2 linked regions of the Arthrobacter sp. ERGS1:01 genome follow. The protein of the gene in region 2 interacts with the protein of the main gene of each other region in a pairwise test. Links are inferred from orthologs where the notes say so. Each region holds a gene or a part of one and is shown on either strand. Other genes may lie near its edges.

Region 1 (8,963 bases), 1.2 Mb from region 2 along the record:
GCTCTTTTACGGTTTTACCCCTGTCCGGGACCCGGACGCGGTGCGGCTCTGGCAGCGGGCCCTGTGCGAGAAGCTCGGGCTCAAGGGCCGGATCCTCATCTCCAAGGACGGCATCAACGCAACCGTCGGCGGCGACATCAAGGACCTCAAGCAGTACCTGAAGACCACCCGCGAATACGCCGGCTTCAAGGACATCGACATCAAGTGGTCCGACGGCACGGGCGACGATTTCCCGCGCCTGAGCGTCAAGGCCCGCGATGAAATCGTGAGCTTCGGCGCCCCCGGCGAACTGAAAGTCGACGAAAACGGCGTCGTCGGCGGAGGCACGCACCTCAAGCCCGAGGAACTTCACGAGCTCGTCGCAGCCAAGAAGACCGCCGGCGAGGAGGTCGTCTTCTTTGACGGCCGCAACGCCTTCGAAGCCCAAATCGGCAAATTCAAGAACGCGATCGTCCCCGACGTCGCCACCACCCACGACTTCATCACCGAACTCGACTCCGGCAAGTATGACGACCTCAAGGACAAGCCCGTGGTCACCTACTGCACGGGCGGCATCCGTTGCGAGGTCCTCAGCTCACTCATGGTGAACCGCGGCTTCAAGGAGGTCTACCAGATGGACGGCGGGATCGTCCGCTACGGGGAGACGTTCAAGGACAAGGGCCTGTGGGAGGGCTCGCTGTACGTGTTCGACAAGCGCATGCACATGGAATTCAGCGACGAGGCCGCCACGATCGGCCGCTGCATCCGTTGCGAAAACCCCACCAACAAGTTCGAGAATTGCTCCAACCCGAGCTGCCGCAACCTGAACCTGTACTGCGCCGACTGCTCCGCCGACCCGGCCACCCTGCAGTGCCCCCAGGGTTGCACGGACTAGCCAAAGAACGACGACGGCGTCCCCGGCCGGGTGCGCCCGGCTACTCCGGGGGCAGTTCCTGCAGGCTGTCGCCGTCGTAGAAACGGGCGGCCTTGTAGACCATGGGCGCTTTGTCGTTCACGTCGGCATGGCGGACCCGGCAAATAAACACCGTGTGGGTCTTGGCCTGGAACCGTTCACGGATTTCCGCTTCGAGCATGGCCGCCGAACCGTCAATCAGCGGGGAGCCGTGCGGCCCCTCATGCCAGTCGATCGTGGCAAATTTGTCCTCCGCCTTGGAGGAGAACACCGAGACGACGTCGCGCTGGTCGTTGGCCAGGATGTTCACGCCGAGGTGGGTTGCCGCGTGCAGGGCCGGGTAGGTCGATGAGGTGCGCTGGATGCAGACCATGATCAGCGGCGGGTCCAGGGACACCGTGGCGTAGGAATTCACGGCCAGGCCGCGTGCCTTTTCCCCCTCCCGGGTGGTGACCACGGTGACTCCCGTGACGAATTGGCGGTTGAAGCCCCTCATCATGGCGGGGTCGGGATCGTTGAGCTGCGGCGGGGTAAGCATGGTGTCGGTCATTAGTCGTCTCCCAGTGATGTGATGCCCAGGGCGGTCAATAGTTGGCGGGGGTCCCAGGTGACGCGTTCCTTGCTGAGCCGGCCGTCGGTGAACGTGCAGAAATTCGAGCCGTAGGTGTTGACCTGGCGGTTCGTGGCCGGGACGCCGAAGAATTCGTTGCGGTGGGTGCCGGTGCTGCTCCAATAGATCGCCAGATGACCGTCCTGCTCGATTAGGTCCTCAACCGTGGTGGTCAGGTCCGGGAACGCTTCGCGGGTGGTGCGGACCGCGTCCTTGAACTCCGCGGCGCTGAGCGGATGGGTCGATCCATGGGCGGTCCGCTCAAAATCGTCGGCCAGCAATGAGTCCAGGGCGTCGACGTCGCCGTCGTCCCAGACGGCGTGCCACACCTGGCGTACGCGGGTTTTCAACTCTGATTCCTGTGGCATGGCCAAACATTCTCCTCATTGAGCGTTGTTGTATGGTACTCACCGTAATCCAGCTCACATGCCAGCGTCAAGATTGTGTGACGCGTGGCGGCCCGGGCCTTGGATGTTTTGAGGCGCAACCCCGCAAGATCATTGAATTATGACGCGCATGGGAGGACTTTCGCGTCAGGGCGTTGACGATGTGAAAAGCGAGTGGTTATAGTCTGTACCATGCAACAAGTGGTGACAGTGAGGTCATCGCCCGCAGGCCGGCCGCACCTCTTCGTACAGAGCGGCACGGCACAGATCGAAAGGCTTCAATGATGCGCTTCTCCATCTTCCACGCCCTTGGGGCGCCCGGTGACCTTAAAAACTACAACCAGCACATGAAAGATGCCCGTGAATACGCCCAGGCAGCCGAATCCTATGGTTTCTGGTCCACCTGGTACACGGAACACCACTTTGGCCACGAGGGCCAGGAGCTCACACCGAACCCGGTCTTGATGGGCACGGACATCGCCGCCCGCACCTCCTCCATCCGGATCGGCCAGGCCGCCGCCATCGCCACCTTCTGGCATCCGCTGCGCCTGGCCGAGGACCTGGCCCTGCTGGACCAGCTCTCCGACGGCCGCGTTGAAGTGGGCGTGGGCCGCGGACTCTACGGCCGCGAGGCGTTGAACCTGAACGAACTTGCCGACCCCCGCGACCAGGAACAAAACCGGGCACTCTTCGAGGAAACCGTTGAGGTCATGCGCAAGGCCTGGACCGAGGACTTCTTCAGCCACAAGGGCCAGTTCTTCGAATTCCCCAAGCCCGGCGTGAAGTGGAGCCACCCGATGTCTCCGTCTACGCCCGACTTCACCGACGGCGACGGCGTCATCACCAAGATGTCGGTGGTACCCAAGCCGTTCCAAAAGGAAATGCCGCTCTGGCAGGTCATCGACACCCCGCGCTCCATCCAAAACGCCGGCCGCGACGGCATCCAGGGCATCTTCTGGCTCCCGCCGGTCTCCGCACTCAAGCCGCGCTTTGAGATGTACAGCCAGTCGGCGTCGGTCGCGCAGGGACGCAACGTGCCGCTCGGCGAAGGCATCGCGCTGGTCCGCGACCTCTATGTCGCCGACACCATGGAGCAGGCCCGCGAGGAATTCGAGGAGGCCGTCATGAACTCCTACAAGTGGATCACCCACTGGCGCGGACTGGGCAACATGATGGAGGACGGCGAGGAACTCACCGCCGCCCACAAGCTGGACTTCGATTTCCTCATGGATCGCAACATGCTGGTGGGCACCCCGGACTTCGTGGCGGAGAAGATCGAGGAACTCCGGCGCGAGGTGGGGCTGGAGCACATGATGCTCTGGACCACCCACCCCGGACTGGACCACAAGAAGGCCATGCGCAGCCTGGAGCTGTTCTCCGAACACGTAAAGCCGCGCTTTGACTCCGCCAACTAGCCCCCGGCCCGGCGCGACGCCGACGACGGCAAACTCGGGTGCGCTCGACGCCGTCCTGCGCAAGGTGGTCCTCTATAAAGAGGAGGTGCTGGCGGAAAACGGCACCCGGCCCGAACGGCCGGCACTGCGCGCCACCGTGGCCGCCGTCATCGCCAACCCGTGGCTGGGCACCGGCCCCGCGGCGGATTTGTCCGCCGCGGCCGAGGCCATGGCGCCGCATTTGGCCAAGCTGCTGACCGACCGGCTGATTGACTCGCTCGGAGGAGCCGCGGCCATCGAGGCCTTCGGCAAGGCCGCCATCGTGGGCACCTCGGGGGAGATCGAGCACGGCGGCGCGCTGATCCACACGCCGTTCTTCGGCAACCTCATGCGCGACTTCCTGCAAGGGGAATCGATCATTTGCTTCGCCGACTCCCGTGCCGAGGCGGGGGAGACCCTGGTGGTGCCCATGTGGCACAAGACCCAGGCCGCCACGCGCAGCCACTACCAAACCGTCTCGGCCCGGGTGTCCGACGGCCCCCGCGCCGGCGAAATCGTCATTATCGCCGCGGCCTCCACCGGCCCGCGCCCCCACGCCCGCATAGGCGACCGAAAAACAGACCCCGCCGTTAGGGCACAAGACCTGGAGAGCGTACTCGCATGAAAATTCGCAAGGTAGTCACCATCATTGAGGAAATCACCACGGAAGGCGGCCGCCCCGTAACGCCCGCCGCCCGGGTGGCAATTGTCGCCGCCGTGATCGAAAACCCGTGGGCCGGCCAGGGCTTCGTTGAGGACCTGGGCCCCGGCATCGACGCCACCGCCTCCGACGTCGGCGCACTGCTGGCCCCGGCCGTGCTGGAAGCCCTCGGCGCCACGGCGGAGGCCTACGGCAAGGCCGCCATCGTGGGGCTGAACGGGGAGGTCGAACACGGCTCCGCGCTGATCCACACGCTGAAGTTCGGCGACCACTTCCGCGACGCCGCCCATGCCACCACGCTGCTGCCCGCCGTCGAGAAGCGCGGCCCGGCCGGGATCATCTTCGACATCCCGCTCAAGCACATCACCGATGCCACCATCCGCTCCCACCACCAGACCATCGAGGTGCGCATCGCCGACGCCCCGCATCCCGACGAGCTCATCATTGCGCTCGCCGCAGCCTCGCAGGGCCGCCCCCAGCAGCGCCTGGCCGATTTCGCCCCCGGGCAATAGGCCATGGCCCTGCCGCGGCTGGTCCTGCTGCACGGCGTCGGGCTGGACCACACCATGTGGGAGCCCGCCGCCGCGCTGCTGGCCGGCAGCTTTGAGGTCACGGCCCTGGAATTGCCCGGCCACGGCGGCAGGGCGCCGGCCCGCGACGGCATCACCTTGGCCGAGATGGCCGACGACGTCGCCACGCAGCTTGCGCCCGGAACGCACCTGGCCGGGTTCTCGCTGGGCGCCTTGGTGGCCCAGCACATCGCCGTGCACCGCCCGGAGCTCGTGGCCAGCCTGAGCTCGGTGAGCTCGGTCTGCCAACGTTCGGATTCCGAACGGGAGGCGGTACTCGCCCGCCTCGCTGCGGCGGAAGCGGACTTTCCGGCCAGCGTGGCCGGCTCCCTGCAACGCTGGTTCCCCGATGGCGCGGCACCGGAACTGGCGGCCGCGACGGCCGCCACGCTGCACGCCAACAACGTGCGCTCCTACCTGAACTGCTATCGGGTCTTTGCCACGGCCGACGCCGAAATCGCGCCCGAACTCGGGCGGATCACGATGCCGGCACTGGCCCTGACCGGCGAGTTGGATCCCGGCTCCACACCGGAGATGACCCGCCGCCTGGCCGCGGCCATCCCGAACTGCGCCGCCGTCGTCGTCCCCGGGGCCAGGCACATGCTGCCGGCCGAACAACCGCGGGAGTTCGCGGCCGCCCTGACCACATTCATCGAAGGGACCTGCCATGACGAATGAGAAGAAATACCAGCACTACATCGGGGCGCAGTGGGTGGCCCCGTCCTCCGGCGAATACTTCCAGAGCACCAACCCGGCCACCCTGGACGTCCTCTACAGCGCCGCCCGCGGCAACGCCGAGGACGTCGGCAGGGCGGTCGACGCCGCGCACGCCGCGTTCGAGGACCCGCGCTGGCGGGACCTCAGCCAGACCAGGCGCGGGCACCTGCTGCGCCGACTCGGCGACCTGATCGGAGAACATGCCGAGGAACTGGCGCACATGGAGACCCTGGACAACGGCAAGCTGCTGCGTGAAATGCGCGGCCAGCTCGCCGCCCTGCCGGAGTACTACTACTATTACGCGGGCCTGGCGGACAAGATCCAAGGCGACGTCATCCCGACGTCGGACCGGCGCGTGCTCAACTACACCACCCGCGAGCCGTTGGGCGTGGTGGGTGCCATCACGCCGTGGAATTCGCCGCTGACCCTGACCACCAGCAAGCTGGCACCAGCACTGGCCGCCGGCAACACGATCGTCATCAAACCCTCGGAGTACACCTCCGCGACGGTGCTGCGGCTGGCCGAGCTCACGGCCGAGGCCGGCTTCCCGCCGGGCGTGGTCAACGTGGTGACGGGGTTCGGCGGCGAAGCCGGCGCCGCCCTGGTGGAGCACCCCAAGCTCGCCAAGGTCTCCTTCACCGGCAGCACCCTGACCGGCTCGCGGATCGCGGCCAGCACGGCGTCGCGGTTCATCGGCTCCACCCTTGAACTGGGCGGAAAGTCGCCCAACATTGTGTTCGACGACGCCAACGTCGCCAATGCGTCCATGGGCGTGGTGGCCGGCATCTTCGCGGCGGCCGGGCAGACCTGCATCGCCGGCAGCCGCGTCTTCGCCCACAAGTCCGTCTACGACGAACTCCTGGAACGCGTCACCGAGCGTGCCCGCAGCATCGTGATCGGCAACCCGCTCGACGACGCCACGGAACTGGGCCCGCTGGCCTTCGCCGACCAGCGCGAGAAGGTGGCCGGCTACGTGGACCTGGGCGTCAGCGAAGGCGCCACGGTGCGCACGGGCGGCCGCAGGAGCGACGGCGGCCTGGGCGGCTACTTTTACGAACCCACCGTCCTGACCGACGTCGACAACAATATGCGCGTGGTCCGGGAGGAGATCTTCGGCCCCGTGGCGGCCATCATGCCGTTCGAGAGCGAGGAGGAAGTGGTCCGGCTGGCCAACGACACCGAGTACGGGCTGGCGGCGGGCCTGTGGACCCAGAACCTCTCCCGGGCGCACCGCCTTGCCGGCCGCCTCGACGCCGGCACCATCTGGGTCAACACCTACCGGGCGATGTCGCCGATGTCCCCGCGCCAGGGGTTCAAGAACAGCGGCGTGGGCGTTGAGCATGGCACCGAAACCATCCGTGAGTACACGCGGCTCAAGAGTGTGTGGATCAACACCAATGAAGAGCCCGTGGCCGATCCCTTCATCATGAGAAGCTGATCATGCCGCTGGTTGAAGTCTCCGTATCCGCCGGGCGGACGCCGGAGCAGATTCGCGCCCTGATCCACGAGCTCCACGCCGCCGTGGAGCGCACCGTCAACGCCAAACCCGAACACATCAAGGTGATCGTGCGGGAGATCCCACGAGCCCACTGGGCCGCCGGCGACCTCACGCTGGCCGAGATGGATGCCATACCACCGTGATCTTGTATGGTACACAGTGAGGCCTTTAGCGCTTGATTTCAAGGGTCTTCACGCACGCCGTCCCGTGACATTGCCTTGTAGCTTGGCGAATATGTGTCAAAAAGGGCAAGTTTGGGGAAATCTATTGACTTCCCACCATTCGAATAAATAGAGTTCCTACCATGCAAGAGGGTATCGTGATGCACACCACAACAACTCCCACCCCGCTGGGCGGCTTCAACGACGTCGCCCTGCTGGACCGCATCCGCGAACTGGTCCTGGGCGGCGAATACACGCCCGGCACGGCACTCTCCGAAGTCAAGCTGGCCGACCACTTCGAGGTCAGCCGCACACCCGTCCGCGAAGCACTCAAGCAACTGCAAATTGAGGGGCTCGTGGAGATCCGGCCCAAGGTCGGCACGTTCGTCCGGGAGATTTCCCGGCGCGAAATCATTGAAATGTTCGAGGTCAAGGAAACCCTCGAAGGCATGGCGGCCCGCCTCATGGCCCGCCGCGGCAGCATTCCCGAACTGGCGGCCCTGCGCACCAATGTGGAGGCCTCCGAACAAGCCGTGCGGCACAACGACTCCGTTGCCTACGCCGAGCTGGTGCACGATTTCCACGAGACCATCGTCGCCGGCGCCGACAACCGCAAGCTGGCCGAACACTACCGGACCCTGATGAACCAGATGGCCTACCACCGGCTGGTGCTCAAGTCCGTCCAGCATCCCGGCCGGCTGGCCGTCTCCACGGCCGAACACCGGCGGGTCCTGGAACTCATCACGCAAAAGGACGGCGTGGGGGCCGAACTGGCGATGCGGGACCACGTGGTCATCTCGGCCAGGGAAGTCATGATGGATTCGGCCATCGACCGCAAGTAACGCTCTACCGCAAGCAAGGGCCCGCCGGCGCCAGGCACGCTCCACCGCCTCCGGCAGCCCCTCTATGACAAACCCCCAATTTCATGGCTGAACGCGCCCCCTGCTGGTGGACGTGACGCTGGGCAGCACCCTGCTGCCGAAATTCTTCGCGATAGGACAAACGCAATGGCGCGTATAGACGAATCGAGTACTGCCGACGACCGCGGGTACCGGGACAGCCTGACCAAAGTTGAACCGTACGGGGTGGAGCACATCCCCGAGGTGGAACGCCACGGCAAGGCCAGCTCCCAGTTCTTCATCTGGTTTGCCGCCGGCATGAACTTCCCCATCATCGTGCTGGGCTTCAGTGCCACCTACTTCGGCCTGTCCATGGCGGGGGCCGTCACGGCCATCGTCGCCGGCGCGTTCATCGGCTCGGCCACCATGGGCATCATGTCCCGCATGGGCGTCCGGCTGGGCGTGCCCCAGCAAATGCAGGCCCGCGGCCCCCTGGGCTTCATCGGAAACCTGTTCCCCGTGGCCTACGTCAACGTCTTTGCCGGCGTCGGCTGGGCCGCCGTGACGGTCATCCTCGGCGGCAAGGCCATCGCGGAAATGACCAGCCTGCCGTTCTGGCTTACGGCCCTGGTCTTGATGCTGCTGCAACTGGCGGTGGCCGTGATCGGCTACAACCTGATCCACTTCCTGCAACGGATCCTGGCGATCGTGCTGTTCCTGGCCTTCATCATGATCACCATCGTCACGGTGTCCCGCGGCGGCGTGAGCCTGGCCGCCAACCCGCACGCCGAGGGATTCCTCGGGGCGGGCAGCTGGATCACCTTCTTCGGCTACTTCCTGGCGTTCCTGGTGGCCTGGCTGCCCTTCGCCTCCGACTACTCCCGCTACCTGCCGGACACCCCCGTCACCCGCCGCAACGCCGGCATCTTCACCATACTGGGCAACTTCGTCACGGTTGCCTGGATGGGGATCGTGGGCGTCATCCTGGCCGGCACGGCCACCAGCTCGGACCCCATCACGGCGCTGAACCAGCTCATGGGCCCGTGGGCCGTCCCGGGCCTGTTGACCGTCGCCATCTCCTCCTTCTCGCAAAACTTCCTCAACGTCTACGGCGGCGCCATCTCCATCCAGACCATGGGCGTGCCGATCAAGCGAAGCACCGGCGTCGTACTGATTTGCGTGGCCTCCTACCTGGTG
Region 2 (9,157 bases):
TCCGCGGGCCATCCGGACGCCGTCGCAGGATGGTTGCAGCGCGCCAACTTGCCCCGCCGGTGCGAACAGCGCACAGTGGGTGTGTGGATCATGACGAACGGGCGCGCCTGCCCGCACCCCTGGCACAAGCCGCGGACGGTTTTGAACGTTACCTGGTGGCAGAGCGGGGCCGCTCGGTCCACACCGTCCGCGCCTACCGCGGGGATGTCGACGCACTCCTCCTCCACGCCGTCACCGAGGGCATCAGCACCCTGGCCGGGCTGGACCTTGCCCTGCTGCGACGCTGGCTGGGGGAACAAAGCGCGGCGGGCCTCTCCCGCTCCACCCTCGCCCGCCGGGCCGCCACGGTCCGCAGCTTCACCGCGTGGGCGCTTCGGGAGGAACTGTTGGAACTTGATCCGGCGCTCCGCCTCAAGGCACCCAAACGCGAACAAACCCTGCCGGCCGTCCTGCAACAGCAGCAGATCCGCCGGCTCATGGATGCCCTGGCCGCCGAAGCCGCCGCCGGGGAACCCCTTGCGCTGCGCAACCACGCTATGGTGGAACTGCTCTACGCCGCCGGCATCCGGGTGGGGGAGCTTGCCGGAACGGACGTGGACGATCTCACCATGGAACGGCGCACACTCACGGTACTCGGCAAGGGAAACAAGGAACGCGTGGTCCCGTTCGGTGTTCCTGCGGCCCGGGCCGTCCAACGGTGGCTCGAGGTGGGGCGGCCGGCCCTGGCTGCCCCGCACAGCGGGCCCGCACTGTTCCTGGGCAAGCGCGGCGGACGGATCGACCAGCGCACCGCCAGGAGCGTCGTCGCGACCGTGCTCGATGCCCTGGGCGACACCTCCGCGACCGGCCCGCACACGCTGCGGCACTCCGCCGCGACACACCTCCTCGACGGTGGTGCCGACCTGCGCGCCGTCCAGGAGATCCTTGGCCACAGCTCCTTGGCCACCACGCAGCTCTACACGCACGTATCGGTGGAGCGGCTCCGGGACAGCTACAAACAAGCCCATCCCCGGGCCTAGAACCAGGCTCTCGCGGCACTTTCGGACTTACGGTGGCGTAATTGGCGCCGCTACGGCACAATGATAGGGAGCCACGGCACCGAGAACAATAATCGACCGCCAGGGCTTGATTTGCCACCACGGAAGGCCAGGCAATCCGGGCAGGTTCACACCATGCCGCGCAACACATGATTCATCCGTTGAGAAGGTCGTTGGGGAAGACGCACCTACTGCAATGGAGGATGGAATGAACGTCGTTATGACGCGCGGTGTCTTGTTTGTGCACTCAGCCCCGGCTGTCATGTGCCCACATATTGAGTCATCCATCGCAGGCGTGATGGATCAGCGCACGGATCTGCAGTGGACTGCACAGCCCGCGGCGCCCAATGTGCTGCGCACCGAATACGCTTGGACGGGCCCCGCAGGCACCGGCGCCCGGCTTGCCTCCGTGTTGCGCGGCTGGGCCAATGTGCGTTACGAGGTCACCGAGGAACCGAGCCCCGGCGTCGACGGATCCCGCTGGTCGCACACCCCCGAGCTGGGCATCTTCCACGCCGTCACCGACGTCCACGGCAACATCATGGTCTCCGAGGACCGCATCCGCTACGCCTACGAGGCCGGCAAGGGTGAACCCTCCGCCGTCTACCAGGAGCTGTCGCTGGCCCTGGGCGAGGCCTGGGATGAGGAACTCGAACCCTTCCGCCACGCGGCCGCCGGCGCCCCCGTGCGCTGGCTCCACCACGTCGGCTAAACCCTTCGGCACAAAAATGCGGCGCCCACCAATTGGTGGGCGCCGCATTTGTACAGGGCGAAAGCCTAGGCCATCTCGACCTTGGGGCCGGTGCTGCGGATCGCAACAACGGCGTTGTGGCCGCCAAAGCCGAACGAGTTGTTCAACGCCATGATCTGGCCCTCGGGCAGTTCGCGCGGGGTACCGGTCACCACGTCCAGCGGGATTTCCGGATCCTGGTTTTCCAGGTTGATAGTGACGGGAGCCAGGCGGTGGTAGACGGCCAGGACCGTCAGCACGGACTCGACGGCGCCCGAGGCACCCAGCAGGTGGCCGGTCTGGGACTTCGTGGCGGAGACGCACACATTGTCCACGTGGTCACCGAGGGCGGCGCGCAGCGCCGTGTACTCGGGACGGTCGCCCACGGGCGTGGAGGTGGCGTGCGCGTTGACGTGCACCACGTCCTCGGCCTGGGCGCGGGCGTCAAACAAGGCAGCCTTCAGCGCACGCGTGGCACCGAGTCCCTCGGGGTCCGGGGCGGTGATGTGGTAGGCGTCGGCCGTGACCGAGGTGCCGGCCAGTTCGCCGTAGATGCGGGCGCCACGGGCGATCGCGTGCTCCTCGGCTTCGAGGACCAGCGCACCGGCGCCTTCACCCATGACAAAGCCGTCGCGGCTGACGTCGTAGGGACGTGAGGCACCTTCGGGGTTGTCGTTGCGCTTGGACAGTGCCTGCATGGAGGAGAACGCAGCCATGGGCAGCGGGTGGATGGCGGCTTCGGCGCCACCGGCCACGACGACGTCGGCCTTGCCGGAGCGGATCAGTTCAAGGCCCAGGTGCAGGGCCTCGGTGCCCGAGGCACAGGCGGAAACGGGGGTGTGCGCACCGGCGCGGGCACCAAGGTCCAGGCTCACGGCTGCGGCCGGGCCGTTGGGCATGAGCATGGGAACCGTCATGGGCAGGACCCGGCGCGGACCCTTCTCACGCAGGGTGTCCCAGGCGTCCAGGAGCGTCCAGACGCCGCCGATGCCGGTGGCGAAGGCCACGGCCAGGCGGTCGTGGTCGATCTCCTCGAGGCCGGAGTCCTTCCAGGCTTCACGGGCGGCAACCACGGCGAACTGGGTGGACGGATCCATGCGCTTGGCTTCGACGCGGCTGAGCACGTCGGTTGCGGGAGTCGTGACCCGGGCGGCGAAATGTACGGGGATGTCGTACTTTTCCACCCAGTCATCGGTCAGGGTGTGGGCGCCGGAAACACCCTTGAGGGCGTTCTTCCACATGGTCGGGACGTCTCCGCCGATCGGCGTGGTCGCTCCCAGTCCGGTGATGACAACTTTGCGGGCCATGGTTCAACTCTCTTGAAAAATAATATGTACAGGACAGTCACGAAGGTGCTGTGGGTGGCCGGCACCCAAGAAGTGCCGGCCATCCACCATGCCCTGTGTCGCTCTAGCGGAAAGGGCAGCTGCTGCGCTAAATTACGCCTGAGCGCCGGCGATGAAGCTGACTGCGTCGCCCACGGTCTTGAGGTTCTTGACTTCCTCGTCCGGGATCTTCACGTCGAACTTCTCTTCGGCGTTGACCACGATGGTCATCATGGAGATCGAGTCGATGTCCAGGTCGTCCGTGAAGGACTTGTCGAGCTCGACTGCCTCGGGGGCAAGGCCGGTCTCTTCGTTGACGATTTCGGCCAAGCCGGCCAGGATTTCTTCGTTGCTAGCCATTGATGGCTCCTTCTCTTATTTGTTTCACTGCGATCAAGGACTTTGATCTTTTCAGGCAGTATTGATCAAACCACGGTTATGGTTTGCTGTTCTGTCCGTTTCTAGGGCAGGCGCACCACTTGGGCGCCAAACACCAGACCGGCACCAAAACCGATCTGAAGCGAGAGCTTACCGGAGAGTTCCGGATTCTCGGCCAGCAGGCGGTGTGTTGCCAGCGGGATGGACGCCGCGGAGGTGTTGCCGGCGTCGGCGATGTCACGGGCGATGATGACGGATTCCGGCAGCTTCAACTGCTTGGCGAGCTCGTCAACAATGCGCATATTGGCCTGGTGCGGTACGAAGGCGCCCAGGTCCTCGGCGGTGACGCCGGCAACCTCGAGTGCCTTCTTGGCCATCTTCGCCATCTCCCAGACAGCCCAGCGGAACACGGTCTGGCCGTCCTGGCGCAGGGTGGGCCACAGGCTGGCCTGGGTCTCGCCGGCGGCAGCCAGGTCAAGGTCGGTGCCGGCGCGCATGCCCTCTTCGGCGAAGTCGCGGATGTCCAGCTGCGAGTGGGTCATGCCGATGGCGTCCCACTTGCTGCCGTCCGAACCCCAGACGGAGGGGCCGATGCCGGGCTCATCGGACGGGCCGATCACCACGGCTCCCGCGCCGTCGCCGAGCAGGAAGGAGATGGTGCGCTCGTGGTTGTTGATGACGTCGGAGAGCTTCTCGGCGCCAATGACCACGACGTACTCGGCGGTGCCCGAACGGACCAGGGCGTCGGCCTGGGCAATGCCGTAGCAGTAGCCGGCGCAGGCAGCGGAGACGTCGTAGGCGGGGGCGGGGGAAGCGCCCAGCCGGTCGGTGATGAGCGCGGCGGCCGACGGCGTGGCGTACGGGTGCGTCACGGTGGAGACGATGACGGCGCCCACCTGGGACGGCTCGATCCCGGCGTTTGCGATGGCTTCGCGGGCCGCGGCCTCGGCCATGTCCACCACGGAGACGTCACGCGGGGCGCGGTGGCGGGTGATGATGCCCGTGCGCTGCTGGATCCACTCGTCGGAGGAGTCAATCCACTGGCAGACGTCCGCGTTCGTCACAATGACGTTGGGGCGGTAGGCGCCAATGCCCAGGATCCGGGTCCCTTCGCGTACGGGGTTTTGTTTCAGCGTCGGCGTGCTCACTCGGTTCCTTCTTCCCGCTTGGCGGCCTCGGCTGCCAGCAGTTCCTTGGCGGACTCCAGATCTTCGGGAGTTTTCACTGCAACGGTGGCAACGCCGGTCATGCCGCGCTTGGCAAGTCCCGTCAACGTTCCGGCCGGTGTGAGTTCAATCAGCGATGTGACGCCCATGGCGGCCATGGTGTCCATGCAAAGGTCCCAGCGGACGGGCCGGGAAACTTGGGCGATGAGCGACTCAAGTGCCGCCGCACCGCTGGGTACCACGCCGCCGTCGTAGTTGGAGAGCAGCGGCACCGTGGGCGTGTGCGTGGAAAGCGACGGAGCCAGGGCCTGAAGGCCGGCAACGGCCGGGGCCATGTGGTGGGTATGGAATGCGCCGGCAACCTGGAGCGGGATCACGCGGGCCTTGGCCGGCGGGGCGGCCACGAGGGCGGCGATCTGCTCCAGGGTGCCCGCGGCGACCGTCTGGCCCTTGGAGTTCATGTTGGCCGGCGTCAGGCCGGCGCCGGCGATTGCGGCCAGGACCTCCTCCGGGTCCCCGCCAACGACGGCGGCCATTCCGGTGGGCGTGGCGGCGGCGGCAACAGCCATGCCGTTGGCCCGTTCGCGCACGAACGTCATGGCGTCGGCGTTGCTCAGGGTTCCGGTGATTGCCGCGGCCGTGATCTCACCGACGGAGTGGCCGGCAACCACCACGGGCAGACCGGCCAGCGGTGCGTCCAGCAGGGCCTCGGCGGCGATCAAGCCGGCGGCGACGATCAAGGGCTGCGCAATGGCGGTGTCCTTGATGGTTTCCGCGTCAGAGGTGGTGCCGTGGGTCAGCAGGTCGATGCCGGCCGCCTCACTGAGGGAAGCCAGTTTTTCCTCTACGCCGGGGCGTTCAAGCCAGGGCGAAAGGAAGCCGGGAGTTTGTGAACCCTGTCCAGGGCAGACGATTGCAAGCACATTAACCAGCTTTCCAAACTTGGGGGCGTTTGCACGGTGTTTCGGTACACCAAGCTCACAGGGTGGATTTGTAGGAAGTCTACAATAAGTGCGGTTTGCCTCCCGCACCGGGCGCGAACGTCGGACCAGTGTCAGCCCCGGCCCCCGGGACGCTCCGCGGACGAGCGGACCGGCGGGGCGAGGCGTCCCACGACCAGCGCGGTTTGGAGCACGAAGGCCTCCCGGGGGATCAGCGGGTCCCATCCGGTGACGTCACACACCCGGCGGAGCCGGTAACGGACGGTGTTGGAGTGGACGAACAGGTCACGGGCCGCAGCCTCCAGGGAGTGGCCAAGCTGCAGGTAGCTGCTGAGCGTCTCCTCGAGCCCGTTGGATGCCGCCACGAGCGGCCGGTAGATGTTGGCCAGCAGGGCCCGCCGGGCGGAATCGTCACCGCCGATCACGCGCTCGGGCCACAGATCGTCGGCGGACACGGGCCGGGGTGCCGCGGCCCAGCCCTTGGCAACGGCCATCCCGGCAAATGCCGCCTTGGCCGAGGCCGTGGCGTCCGCGAGGGTTTGTGCCATGGGCCCGTAGACAACGGAACCGGGGGCGAACAGCTCGCTGAGCCGCAGGTACGCCGTTTCCGGGTCCGACACGTCGCCGAGCACCAGGATCAGCCGGTCGCCCTGGATTCCCACCATGGCGTCGGCGGCAAACCGGCCGGCGGCACGGCGCACGGAGGCGAGGTAGGTGGGGTTGGCCTCGGACGGGGCCTGGCCCACCATGATCGTGAAACGGCTGTGGGACGTCCAGCCCAGGGCGGAAATGCGCGACTGCAGGGCGTCGATGTTCTCGCCGCGCAGGATCCCATCCACCGCCAGCGCCTCAAGGCGGGTGTCCCAGGCACCGCGGTTTTCCGCGGCACGGGCGTAGACGTCGGCGGCGGCAAAGGCCACCTCGCGGGAGTACCGCAGCACGGCCTCGCGCAGGCTCACCTGTTCATTGGCGCTGGCCAGTTCCGGGACCCGGTCCTCCACCACCTGGACCACCGTGCGGATCAATTGAAGGGCCCGCTGCAGGCTGATGGAGCGGGTAAGCTCCGTCGGCGCCGTGCCAAAGACGTCCGAGAGGACCCAGCTGGGCGAGGAGGGATGTTCATACCAGGACACAAAGGCCGCAATGCCGTTTTGCGCCACCAAACCAAGGGAGGAGCGTTCATCGGCACTGAGCCGCCGGTACCAGGGCAGGGTGCTTTCCAGCTCACGCAGCATGGTGGTTGACAGCGGGCCAATATTGGCGCGCAAACGCTCGAGCGTTTCGGAGGTGTTCGCGGCCGCCGGGGTGCGCCGTGCCGGTGCCGTCGCTCCGGCGGACGGAGTGAGTGCTGCATTGGTGTTCTTCGGTGCCATTCCTTGAGGATATGTCCTTTAAGCTCCGGGACCCCTAATTGTGTGAATACGACAACTCGGGCGCCGTCCCTGGATACGCCGAAGGGGCCGGTGCCACCAAGTGGTGGCACCGGCCCCTTCGGGGTTGGTGTTTAGTTGGGCCCACGCTCGTGAACTGGTCCCCGAATGTTGGACTTGGTAAATAAGAGTCTAGGTAGCGAGTGCCTGGGCCCGGTATTCCATCGGGCTCAGGCACTCGAGTGTTAACGAGATGCGGTCTTTGTTGTACCAGCGGATGTAGTCCTCGAGTTCAGTGATGAAGCTTTCGGGGCTGGTGTGTTCTTGGTGGTGGAACATCTCTTCTTTTAAGTGTCCGAAGAAGTTCTCCATCACTGAGTTATCCAGGCAATTGCCCTTGCGGGACATCGATTGGGTCATGCCGGCGTTGCTGAGCAGCTTCTGCCAGCTGGCGTGTTGGTACTGGAATCCTTGGTCCGAGTGCACCATTGGTGCCTCACCCGGTCCCAGAGTGCTGATCGCCTCGCTGAGCGATCGGTTGGTGAAGGCCGTGTTGGGCGACTCGGAGACCGCGAAGGAGACCACGGAGCGGTCGAACAGGTCCATGACCGGGGAGAGGTAGACCTTGCGGTCCGCGACCTTGAACTCGGTCACATCGGTCACCCACGTCAGGTTCGGTGCCGCGGTGACGAACTGGCGCTTGAGTAGGTTTTCAGCGATCTTGCCGACCTGGCCCTTGTAGGAGGAATACCTGCGGCGACTGCTGCGGACCTTGCAGACCAGATTCTCGGCGCGCATCAGCTTTAACACGGTCTTCTTCGCCACCTGCCATCCCTGGCGGCGCAGGAACGCATGGATGCGTCGGTGCCCGTAGCGGCCCTTGGCCTCGGTGAAGACCTCGTGGATCCGGGCACGGAGTTCTGCGTGCCGGTCAGGGGCCGTGAGCGCGGCCTGGCGGTGGAAGAACGTAGAGCGGGGCAGCCCGGCCGCGGCCAGGAGCAGGGGCAAGGGGTGAGAGGCCCTGAGGGCGATCACGGCGCTAACCTTCAACGCGGTGGTTGGTTCCTCAGGGCCCGTACTTTTTTTAGGTAGGCATTCTCGGCCTGCAACCGCTGGTTCTCAAGGCGCAGCTTCTCAAGCTCGCTAACCTCGGTAGGCAATTGGTCCACGGCGGTGTGTGGGCGGCCCCTCGGCCGGGGCTTGAGAGCGTCCTCACCGTCCTGGCGATACCGCCGAACCCAGCTTTGAACGAGTTTCGGCGAACTCAAGTGATACAACTGGGCCAGTTCCGTCGATGTTGCTTCAGCAGCGAGGAACTGACGAACCACCTTGATCTTGAACTCAAATGAATACGCTGGCACAGCCGGTCGTCTATCCAAAGCGGCCCTACCCCAAATCTTGAAACGTTGCTCCAAGCGCTTACAGGCATCCCTGCTGACCTGCAGCCGAGAAGAAACCGCACCATAGCCGAAGCCTTCCTCGAACAACCCTATGGCAGCAACCCGCTGCCGAGCACTCAACGAACTCCGCGAATCCATAAAAAACTCCCCGAAAGTAAGGAACCGAATTAATCAGTCCAACTTTCGGGGAGCAGTTCACTCGGCAGGAGCGGATTGGTGGGCCCACACTCGCCAGGTTCCCGCTAAATCGCGTCAGCGATTTAGCGGGCCGGCGAGTGGGGTTTAGCTGTCGCCGCCGGCGTTGCCGGTGGTTCCTGCGTTGACGTTGTGGAGGTCGTATTTTTGGATGGCTTGTTGGGGGAGGGTGGGGTCGATGGTGCCTTGGTGGGCGAGCATTTGGAGGGTGCGGATGACGACGGAGTGGGAGTCGATTTTGAAGTGTCGTCGTGCGGCTGCGCGGGTGTCGGAGAAGCCGAAGCCGTCGGCGCCGAGGGTGGCGAAGTCGTTGGGCAGGAATTGGCGTACCTGGTCCGGGACGGCTTTCATGTAGTCGGTGACGGCGATGACGGGGCCGGTCGCGTTGGCCATTTTCGCTGTGATGTAGGGGGTGCGGGGGGTTTCGTTGGGGTAGAGGAAGGCGTGTTCTTCGGCGGCGAGGCCGTCGCGTCGGAGTTCGGTCCAGGAGGTCACGGACCAGATGTCCGCGGCGACTCCCCATTCCTCGGCGAGGATGTGTTGGGCTTCGATGGCCCAGGGGACGGAGACGCCGGAGGCCAGGATTTGGGCTTTGGGGCCTTCGATGGTGGCGGT

What was found.
Region 1: the proteins of AL755_RS14560 (region 2) and AL755_RS20075 interact in binary tests that used the Escherichia coli proteins (3 or more experiments, as listed by UniProt). The link is inferred for Arthrobacter sp. ERGS1:01 from one-to-one orthologs.

What each region holds. Positions count from the first base shown.
Region 1 is NZ_CP012479.1:3,561,428-3,570,390, reverse strand. The notes cover bases 3,575-6,363. They hold AL755_RS20075 (alpha/beta fold hydrolase), read left to right. Parts: upstream 3,575-4,497; coding sequence 4,498-5,229; downstream 5,230-6,363. Other genes in these bases: AL755_RS20070 (aldehyde dehydrogenase), read left to right, coding at 5,219-6,363; AL755_RS20080 (amino acid synthesis family protein), read left to right, coding at 3,943-4,494; AL755_RS20085 (amino acid synthesis family protein), read left to right, coding at 3,575-3,946. In the rest of the region: oxygen-dependent tRNA uridine(34) hydroxylase TrhO, read left to right, coding at 1-874; AL755_RS24200 (flavin reductase family protein), read right to left, coding at 915-1,442; AL755_RS24195 (ester cyclase), read right to left, coding at 1,442-1,870; AL755_RS20090 (LLM class flavin-dependent oxidoreductase), read left to right, coding at 2,170-3,303; more of AL755_RS20085, read left to right, coding at 3,287-3,574; more of AL755_RS20070, read left to right, coding at 6,364-6,706; AL755_RS20065 (tautomerase family protein), read left to right, coding at 6,709-6,909; AL755_RS20060 (GntR family transcriptional regulator), read left to right, coding at 7,089-7,769; AL755_RS20055 (purine-cytosine permease family protein), read left to right, coding at 7,935-8,963. UniProt on the Escherichia coli protein: The physiological role of BioH is to remove the methyl group introduced by BioC when the pimeloyl moiety is complete. It allows to synthesize pimeloyl-ACP via the fatty acid synthetic pathway through the hydrolysis of the ester bonds of pimeloyl-ACP esters.
Region 2 is NZ_CP012479.1:2,332,723-2,341,879, reverse strand. The notes cover bases 1,830-4,812. They hold AL755_RS14560 (acyl carrier protein), read right to left. Parts: upstream 3,453-4,812; coding sequence 3,207-3,452; downstream 1,830-3,206. Other genes in these bases: AL755_RS14550 (ACP S-malonyltransferase), read right to left, coding at 4,615-4,812; AL755_RS14555 (beta-ketoacyl-ACP synthase III), read right to left, coding at 3,554-4,618; fabF (beta-ketoacyl-ACP synthase II), read right to left, coding at 1,830-3,074. Outside these bases: AL755_RS14575 (tyrosine recombinase XerC), read left to right, coding at 84-1,019; AL755_RS14570 (DUF3145 domain-containing protein), read left to right, coding at 1,246-1,749; more of fabF, read right to left, coding at 1,815-1,829; more of AL755_RS14550, read right to left, coding at 4,813-5,559; AL755_RS14545 (PucR family transcriptional regulator), read right to left, coding at 5,691-6,950; aceE (pyruvate dehydrogenase (acetyl-transferring), homodimeric type), read right to left, coding at 8,630-9,157. UniProt on the Escherichia coli protein: Carrier of the growing fatty acid chain in fatty acid biosynthesis.